Piscinibacter gummiphilus: one gene and its partner. The protein of the gene in region 1 interacts with the protein of each later gene in a pairwise test. Links are inferred from orthologs where the notes say so. Each region holds a gene or a part of one and is shown on either strand. Other genes may lie near its edges.

Region 1 (3,898 bases):
CCGCGCCGGCCCCGGCCGTGGCGTCTGCGCCCCGGGTCGAGGCGCAGCCCGCTGCCGCCGAGGCCTCCGCCCCGGCCGATGGCGAAGGCGATGCGTCCGAAGCGCGGGCCGAAGGGGAGGGCGAGGGCGAGGGTGAAGGCCGTTCGGGCCGCAACCGCCGCCGCAACCGCAAGGACCGCAACCGTGGCGAGGCCCGGGAAGGCGGCGAACCGCGCGCCGACGTCGCGAACCTCGTCGCGCCGGCCGCGCTGGAGGCGGGCGAGGTGTTCGCCCAGGTGCTGTCGGGCGACTTCGACGTCGAGCCGGAGGGTGAGGCGCCCGAGGCCGCGGCCGAGGGCGACGACACCGCCGCCGAGGAGGTGGCCGATGCTGCTGCCGAAGGCGAGGAAGAGGCTCCCGGCGCGCCGAAGCGCGTGCTGCAGCCCGACGCCGATGCACCGAAGCTGCACAAGGTGCTGGCCCAGGCCGGCATCGGTTCGCGCCGCGACATGGAGGAGCTGATCCTCGACGGCCAGATCACCGTCAACGGCGAGCCGGCCCACATCGGCCAGCGCATCTCGTTCGGCGATCGCATCCAGGTCAAGGGCAAGCCGGTGCGCGTGCGCATCGTGCCGCCGCCGCCGCGCATCATCGCGTACCACAAGCCGGTGGGCGAGGTCGTCACGCACGACGACCCCGAGCATCGCCCCACCGTCTTCCGCCGCCTGCCGCGCCTGCAGCAGGGCAAGTGGCAGTCGGTCGGCCGACTCGACCTGAACACCGAAGGACTGTTGCTCTTCACGAACTCGGGCGAGCTGGCGAACCAGCTGATGCACCCGCGCTTCGGCGTCGAGCGCGAGTACGCCGTGCGCGTGCTCGGCACGCTCGAGCCGCACGCGAAGGCCAAGCTGCTCGAGGGCGTCCAGATCGACGGCCAGGCCGCGGCCTTCAAGTCCATCGAGGACGGCGGCGGCGAGGGCGCGAACCACTGGTACCGCGTCGTCATCACCGAAGGCCGCAACCGCGAGGTGCGCAAGCTGTTCGACGCGGTGGGCCTCACGGTCAGCCGCCTGATCCGCATCCGCTATGGCACCGTCGTGCTGCCGCGCGGCCTCAAGCGCGGCGTGTGGGTCGACCTGAGCGACAACGACGTCAAGACCATCCGCCGCCTGGCCGGTGGCAACGACGGCCAGCAACAGCAGCAGCGCGGCGAAGGGCGTGGCAACGGCCAGCCTCAGCAGCAGCGTGGCAACGAGCAGCGCCAGGGCAGTGCCCAGAACCGCAACGATCGCAACGACCGCAATGTCCGGGGCGGCAACAACCAGAACAACCGCGGTGATCGCAACGACCGGGGCCCGCGTGGCAACCGGGGCAACGGCCCGCAGCAGAACCCGATCCCGGCACAGGTGCGCGAGCCCCGTGCCGAGCGGGATTACGACGACGACGACCTCGACTTCGACCCGAGCAAGATCCCCAACCCGCTCGAGCAGACCTTCGACAAGCGCTTCGTGCAGGGCAAGTCGCGCGGTCCGGTGGGCGGCGCGGGCTTCGGCCGGGGCGGTGGCGGCTTCGGCGCGGGTGGCAGCGCGCCGCCGCGCGCGCCCCAGCAGAAGAAGGGCGGCCCGAAGGAGCCCGATCCCCTGCAGACCTCCATGGGCTACCTGGGCGCCGACGCGTACCATGGCCGCAAGGGCGGCGGTGGCCGCGGCGGAAACCGGGGGGGGGTGGCGGGGGTGGCTACGGCGGCGGTGGCGGTGGTGGCAACCGGGGCGGTGGTGGCGGTGGTCGCCGCGGCCGCTGAAACGGTTCGGAAACCCCCCGTTTTTGAAGATTCGCCGGCGTTCCGACATCAGGGAACCCGGCTTCACGAGCTAGAATCCAAGGCTTTGCCAAGTGCTTGATTCAGGAGAAAAAATCATGGCCATCGAACGCACCCTTTCCATCATCAAACCCGACGCCGTCGCCAAGAACGTGGTCGGCCAGATCCTGTCGCGCTTCGAAGGCGCCGGTCTGAAGATCGTGGCCACCCGCATGGCCCACCTGTCGCGCAACGAAGCCGAAGCCTTCTACGGCGTGCACAAGGCCCGTCCGTTCTTCAAGGACCTGGTTGACTTCATGATCTCCGGCCCGGTCGTGATCTCGGTGCTGGAAGGCGAAGGCGCCATCCTCAAGAACCGTGACCTGATGGGCGCCACGGACCCGAAGAAGGCCGAGAAGGGCACCATCCGCGCCGACTTCGCCGACAGCATCGACGCGAACGCCGTGCACGGTTCCGACGCCGCCGAAACGGCCGCCGTCGAAATCGCGTTCTTCTTCCCGTCCTCCAACGTCTTCAGCCGCTGATGCGGTTGGCCTTGCGCCGGGCAGCGGCGTCGACCCCGCCCCGCGCAAGGACTGCGACACCATGACTCCGGCCAACCTCCTCGAATACGACCTCGACGGTCTGGCCGCGTACTGCGAGAAACTCGGCGAGAAGCGCTTCCGCGCGACCCAGCTGTTCCGCTGGATCCACCAGAAGGGCGCCGCCGATTTTTCCGCCATGTCCGACCTGGCGAAATCGCTGCGCGACAAGCTCGCGGGCATCGCCGAGATCCGCCCGCTCGAGATCATCAGCGAGCAGGCCTCCACCGACGGCACCATCAAGTGGCTGTTCGACGTGGGCGGCGGCAATGCCGTCGAAACCGTGTTCATCCCCGAGACCGACCGCGGCACGCTGTGCGTGTCCTCGCAGGCGGGCTGCGCCGTGGGCTGCCGCTTCTGCTCGACGGGGCACCAGGGCTTCAGCCGCAATCTCACCACCGGCGAGATCATCGCCCAGCTGTGGTTCGCCGAGCACCACCTGCGCCGCCGCCTGGGCCTGGCCGCCGGTGAACGCGCCATCACGAACGTGGTGATGATGGGCATGGGCGAGCCGCTGCAGAACTACAACGCCCTCGTGCCGGCGCTGCGCATGATGCTCGACGACCACGGGTACGGGCTCTCGCGCCGCCGTGTCACCGTCTCCACGTCCGGCGTGGTTCCGATGATCGACCGGCTGCGTGTCGACTGCCCGGTGGCGCTCGCCGTTTCGCTGCACGCGCCGGTGGACCCGCTGCGCGACGACCTCGTGCCGCTCAACCGCAAGTACCCCATCGCCGAGCTGCTGGAAGCCTGCGAGCGCTACCTCGAGGCGGCCCCGCGCGACTTCATCACCTTCGAGTACTGCATGCTCGACGGTGTCAATGACCTGCCCGAACACGCCCGGGCGCTGGTGAAGATCAGCCAGCAGGTGTCGTGCAAGTTCAACCTCATCCCGTTCAATCCGTTCCCCGAGTCCGGCCTGAAGCGGTCGCCGCGCGAGCGCGTCAGCGCCTTCGCACAGGTGCTGCTCGATGCCGGCGTGGTCACCACCGTGCGCAAGACCCGCGGCGACGACATCGACGCCGCCTGTGGCCAGCTGGCCGGCGAGGTTCAGGACCGCACCAACGCCGCCAAGCGCATGACCCGCGCCCCCATCCGCGTGCACCGCTCGCCGAGCGATGCCGATCCCGCTCCCTTCACACCCCCCGAGGAAAATCGCCCATGACCCGTGAGCGCCTGAGGTCGTTCTGTCTCGTTGCCGGGTGGGTGTCGGCGCTTCTGCTGGTTTCGGGCTGTGTGAACGTACCGGACCCCAATCGGGCGGCTCCGAATCCCGAGGCTGCACCGTCGTTCGACTCCCGCGATGCCAAGGCGCCGGTGAACGAAGACACCGCCCGCACGCGTCGCGCGCGGGCGCGGCTCGAGCTGGCTGCGGCGTACTTCCAGCGGGGGCAGTCGGACATCGCGCTCGAGGAGGTCAAGCAGTCGATCCAGGCCGACCCGAACAGCCCGGAGGCCTACAACCTGCGCGGCCTGATCTACTCGGGCATGGGTGACGACGCCCAGGCGGAGGAGAGCT
Region 2 (4,017 bases), 2.2 Mb from region 1 along the record:
CGGCCTGGTCGGGCCGCAGGCTGTTCTGCCAGGTGGTGTTGAGCAGGTTGACCGTGGCGTCGATGTCGCTCGCGGCCAGGCGCATCAGCGCGAGCGTGACCAGCTCCTGCTGCGCGCGGTCGCCCCCGGGCTTCTTCTTCGCGAGGTAGCGGGCGGGGCTGTCGAACACGTCGCTGACGTCACTTACGAACGACGGCGCCACCAGCTGCACCGCGGTGCGGGCCACGGCGGGCTTGTTCGCATCGACCGCGGCGCGGGCGCGGCGCCACACGTCGGAGGCGCCGAGCTGCTTCGCCTCGAACAGCGTGGTGGCGAGCAGCGTGCAGCCGTCGTCGCCTTCCTTCTGTGCGAACCAGGCGTCGCGGCCGGCTTCGCGCACGTCCTTGCCGGCGAGGTGGTCGGCCAGCAGCGCGTAGCAGATGACCTGGCGGTCGTCGTTCATGCGGAAGCGCGGGTAGTCCGCCGCGAGGGCCTTCCAGTCGCGCCGGCGGCCCAGTTCGAGCAGCCAGTCGTTGCGCAGGCGGTCTTCCACGTAGGTGCCGGGCCAGCGCTGGTAGAACGCCTCGACCTCGTCCACCTGGACGGTGTTCAGGCGGCTGTTGAGGTCCCAGTAGTCGACCCACGGCGCGAGCGCCTGGTTCTCGCCCACCGCGGTGGCCCGCAGCGAGGCGAGCTTCGCACGGTCGCGCTTGCGGTAGGCATCGCGGGCCTCGAGGATGTTGCCGGGGGTGGCGACCTGGGCCGCGGCCGGGAGGGCGGGCAGCGCCGTGGCGGCCGCGAGGGTGAGCGCCGCCAGGGGGCGCCCATATACTCGTTTGAAGTTCTTCAACGTGTCTTTCATGGGTTGATCATGCCGACTCACAGCCCGGCTCCCGAGCGAACCGCCTTGCGCCAGCACCTGCTGGCCGAGCGTGAGCGTTTTGTCCTGTCACCTGCGGCCGCCGACGCCGCCCGCGCGCTGGAGGACCGGTTGGTGGCCGTGCTGGCCCAACTGGTTCCCGAATGCCTGGGGGTGTACTGGCCGATGCGATCCGAATTTAACGCAGCCCACCGTTGGCGCGTGGACGACGTGGATGTGCCGTTGGCACTTCCGTTCGCCCGGCGCGACCCGCCGTCGATGCAATACCGCGTATGGGACGGCCGCGAGCCGGCCGAACGCGACGACTGCAACATCCCGACGGCCAGCGGCGGGCCGGTGACACCCGACGTGGTGCTGGTGCCCTGTGTGGGTTTCACCGACGACGGCTACCGGCTCGGGTACGGTGGCGGCTTCTTCGACCGGTACATGGAAAAGCACCCCGACACCACCGCCATCGGCGTGGCCTGGTCGGTGGGGCGCATCGAGCCCGGGGCGTTCGTGCCGCAGGCGCACGACCGGCCGCTGATGCTCGTGGTCACCGAGTCGGGCGTCGTCGGCTAGCCGGCTTGGCGGCCTTGCCGGGTTTGTTGCGGGCCCGCAGCGCGGCTTCGAAGGCGAGCCGGGCCCACGGCTGCATCAGGGCGGGCGATTCCATCGCCTCGTCCGGCGCCGTCCAGTAGCTCACCGTCACGGACTTGCCCGCGGCGTCGTAGACGAATGGGGCGCATCCGGCCGCCTCGAATTGCGCCCGCGACGTGCTGTCCGTCTTCAGGTACAGCTGCTCGCCCAGGACGAGCGCCACGAACAGGTCGTCGGCATAGAGCCCGAAGCCCCCGAACATGCGGCGCGCGCGGGTGGGGCCCAGCGGGGCGAGCAGTTCCAGGCAATGCTGGATGTAGTCGGGCATCGGTGCAGGCATGCCGCCAGTCTTGCACAATGCAGGCGCAAACGACACGGGATGGCCATGACTCCGACCGAACGCGACACGCTGCGCGAGAAACTCATCAAGGACCGCCAGGCGCTGCCGGACCGGCTCGAACGCGCGGTCCAGCTGCAGCAGGTGCTGCGCAGCTGGCTCGTGAGCCGCAAGGAATCCACGATCGGGGCCTACTGGCCCATCAAGGGCGAGTTCGACCCGCTGCCGGCGCTGTTCCGCTGGAGCGAGGGCGGGCCCGAAGGGTCGCCGCGCCGCATCGGCCTGCCGGTGACGGACCGCGAGACCGAGTCACTGCGTTTCCACGTGTGGTTCCCGGGCTGCCCGATGGAGCTCGACGCCCACGACATCCCGAAGCCCAAGGACACCGACGTGTTCCAGCCGGCCATCCTGGTGCTGCCCTGCGTGGGCTACGGCCCGGGCGGCGTGCGCCTGGGTTACGGCGGTGGGTTCTACGACCAGACGGTGGCGGCGCTGAAGCCGCGGCCGCTGACGGTGGGTGTGGGGTATGCCCACGGCTTCCTGCCGCTGCTGCGCGCGCGCCCTGACGAGGAGCCCCTGGACGTGATGATCACCGAGGAAGGGGTGATGTTCTCGAGGGTGTGAGGCACCTCCCCGGAGGCCCTCGCGTTTCCTACTTCTTCGCGGTCGCCTGCGCGGCCCGGGCATCGTAGTTCGAGTACTCCACGCGCCAAGTCGCACCGTCGTCCGTCGAACGGCTCACCGAGAACAGCCCGAACTGGCCCGAATCCACGGTGAGCAGGGCACCGGATGGCAGCACGACGAGGCGGCGGTCCAGGGCGAACGGCGCGCGGTGCTGCCAGGTTCGGCCGCCATCCTGGCTGGCCTGGAGTTCGGGCGTGCCGAAGACGCCTCCCATCACCAGCAGCGTGCCGGACGCGAGTTGCCGCGGCGGCGCGACCTTCACCTTGAACTCCGGCTTGACCTCCTGCCAGTGCTGTCCCAGGTCCTCGGAGAGGTAGAGGCTCGCGAAGATGCCGGCGAAGCCGCCTCCCGGCGACGTGAGGATGCCGATGGAACCGTTCGGATTCGCCTCGACGGACACGAGCCGGTTGCCGTTGGGCGCCTTGGTCATCGACCACGCCCCGCTCGCGAAGTCGAGCGTGTGGATCGAGCCTTCGGACACCGCGTAGCTGAAGCCACCCGGGCGGCGCCAGAACCAGATGCTGTTGGCCCCGTTCCAGAAATCGAAGCCCACCGTCTCCTGGCGAAGGGGCGACCAGCGGCCGCCTTCGAGCTGCGCTGAATGGAACAAGGTCAGCGTCTTGTCCTTCTGGTGTCCGATGTACCAGCCGGCGCGTTCGTCGCCGGCGATGAAGAGCAGGTTGCCGGCCGGCAGGTCCCCGCTGTCCAGGGGCTCGAGCTTGTCCGATCCCGCGGGCAGCCGCATCAGGGCACCGAACTCGCCGACGGCGAGCAGCGTGGTGTCGCTCCGATGGCCGGGCATCACGTAGAGAAAGGAGTCCAGCGTGTCGCTGCGCACCGGCCGCCAGCGCCCCTGGTCGTCCCGGATCAGCACGCTGCCGAGGCGGCTGGCCGCGGCGATCCGTCCGTCGGCGAGCTCCACGGGGTGGTCGGCGCCGACGGGGCGCTGCAGCGCGTATTCCTCGACGCGGTCGTTGTCGCCGCGCGCGGTGTTCCAGCCCGAGGACAACTCGCCCTCGAAGAACTTCATCTGATCGGGGGCGAAGCGCCGCATCAGGGGCACGTTCGACGTGACGCGGGTGCTGCGCCCCACGACGACCAGCTGGTTCACTGGGGTCAGGATCAGGCGGCCGAGGTCCACCGGCTGCCCGTTGCGCACCGTGAACTTGCCGATGCGCTGGCGCATCGACTCGTTGAGGTTGAGGAACCGCTGGGTCTGGTGGTTCCGGAAGACGGTGAACTCGTACTCGCCTTCCGGCAGCACGCCGGCGAAGAGCGAGGTGTCGCGGGACACGCCCTTCGACACCTGGTTCAGCACGTGCAGGATCGTCACGTTGCTGCCCGCGACCTGGTTGACCTGCCGTACCGTGATTTCGTCCAGCGCGGTGACCTGGGCCGTGTTGCCGGTCAGGCTCAGCACGACGACGCTTTCACCCGCGCGTGGGGGCGACTTCGCGGGGTCGCGCACCTGGTTCACGGAGGCGCAGCCCACGAGGGCGACCACCAGAAACACCGAACCAAGGCGCCGCGCCCATGCGCGCACCGAATGAACCGGACC

The links. The genes of interacting proteins can lie anywhere in the genome.
Region 2: the proteins of ndk (region 1) and A4W93_RS03110 interact in binary tests that used the Escherichia coli proteins (3 or more experiments, as listed by UniProt). The link is inferred for Piscinibacter gummiphilus from one-to-one orthologs.

Annotation. Positions count from the first base shown.
Region 1 is NZ_CP015118.1:2,896,422-2,900,319, forward strand. Bases 822-3,609 are described here. They hold ndk (nucleoside-diphosphate kinase), read left to right. Parts: upstream 822-1,896; coding sequence 1,897-2,322; downstream 2,323-3,609. Other genes in these bases: A4W93_RS30615 (pseudouridine synthase), read left to right, coding at 822-1,880; rlmN (dual-specificity RNA methyltransferase RlmN), read left to right, coding at 2,384-3,544; pilW (type IV pilus biogenesis/stability protein PilW), read left to right, coding at 3,541-3,609. Also shown: more of A4W93_RS30615, read left to right, coding at 1-821; more of pilW, read left to right, coding at 3,610-3,898. UniProt on the Escherichia coli protein: Major role in the synthesis of nucleoside triphosphates other than ATP. The ATP gamma phosphate is transferred to the NDP beta phosphate via a ping-pong mechanism, using a phosphorylated active-site intermediate.
Region 2 is NZ_CP015118.1:681,254-685,270, forward strand. What follows is about bases 705-3,611. They hold A4W93_RS03110 (5-formyltetrahydrofolate cyclo-ligase), read left to right. Parts: upstream 705-1,823; coding sequence 1,824-2,399; downstream 2,400-3,611. Other genes in these bases: A4W93_RS03095 (lytic transglycosylase domain-containing protein), read right to left, coding at 705-841; A4W93_RS03100 (5-formyltetrahydrofolate cyclo-ligase), read left to right, coding at 887-1,420; A4W93_RS03105 (TfoX/Sxy family protein), read right to left, coding at 1,395-1,778; A4W93_RS03115 (WD40/YVTN/BNR-like repeat-containing protein), read right to left, coding at 2,428-3,611. In the rest of the region: more of A4W93_RS03095, read right to left, coding at 1-704; more of A4W93_RS03115, read right to left, coding at 3,612-4,017. UniProt on the Escherichia coli protein: Involved in the removal of 5-formyltetrahydrofolate.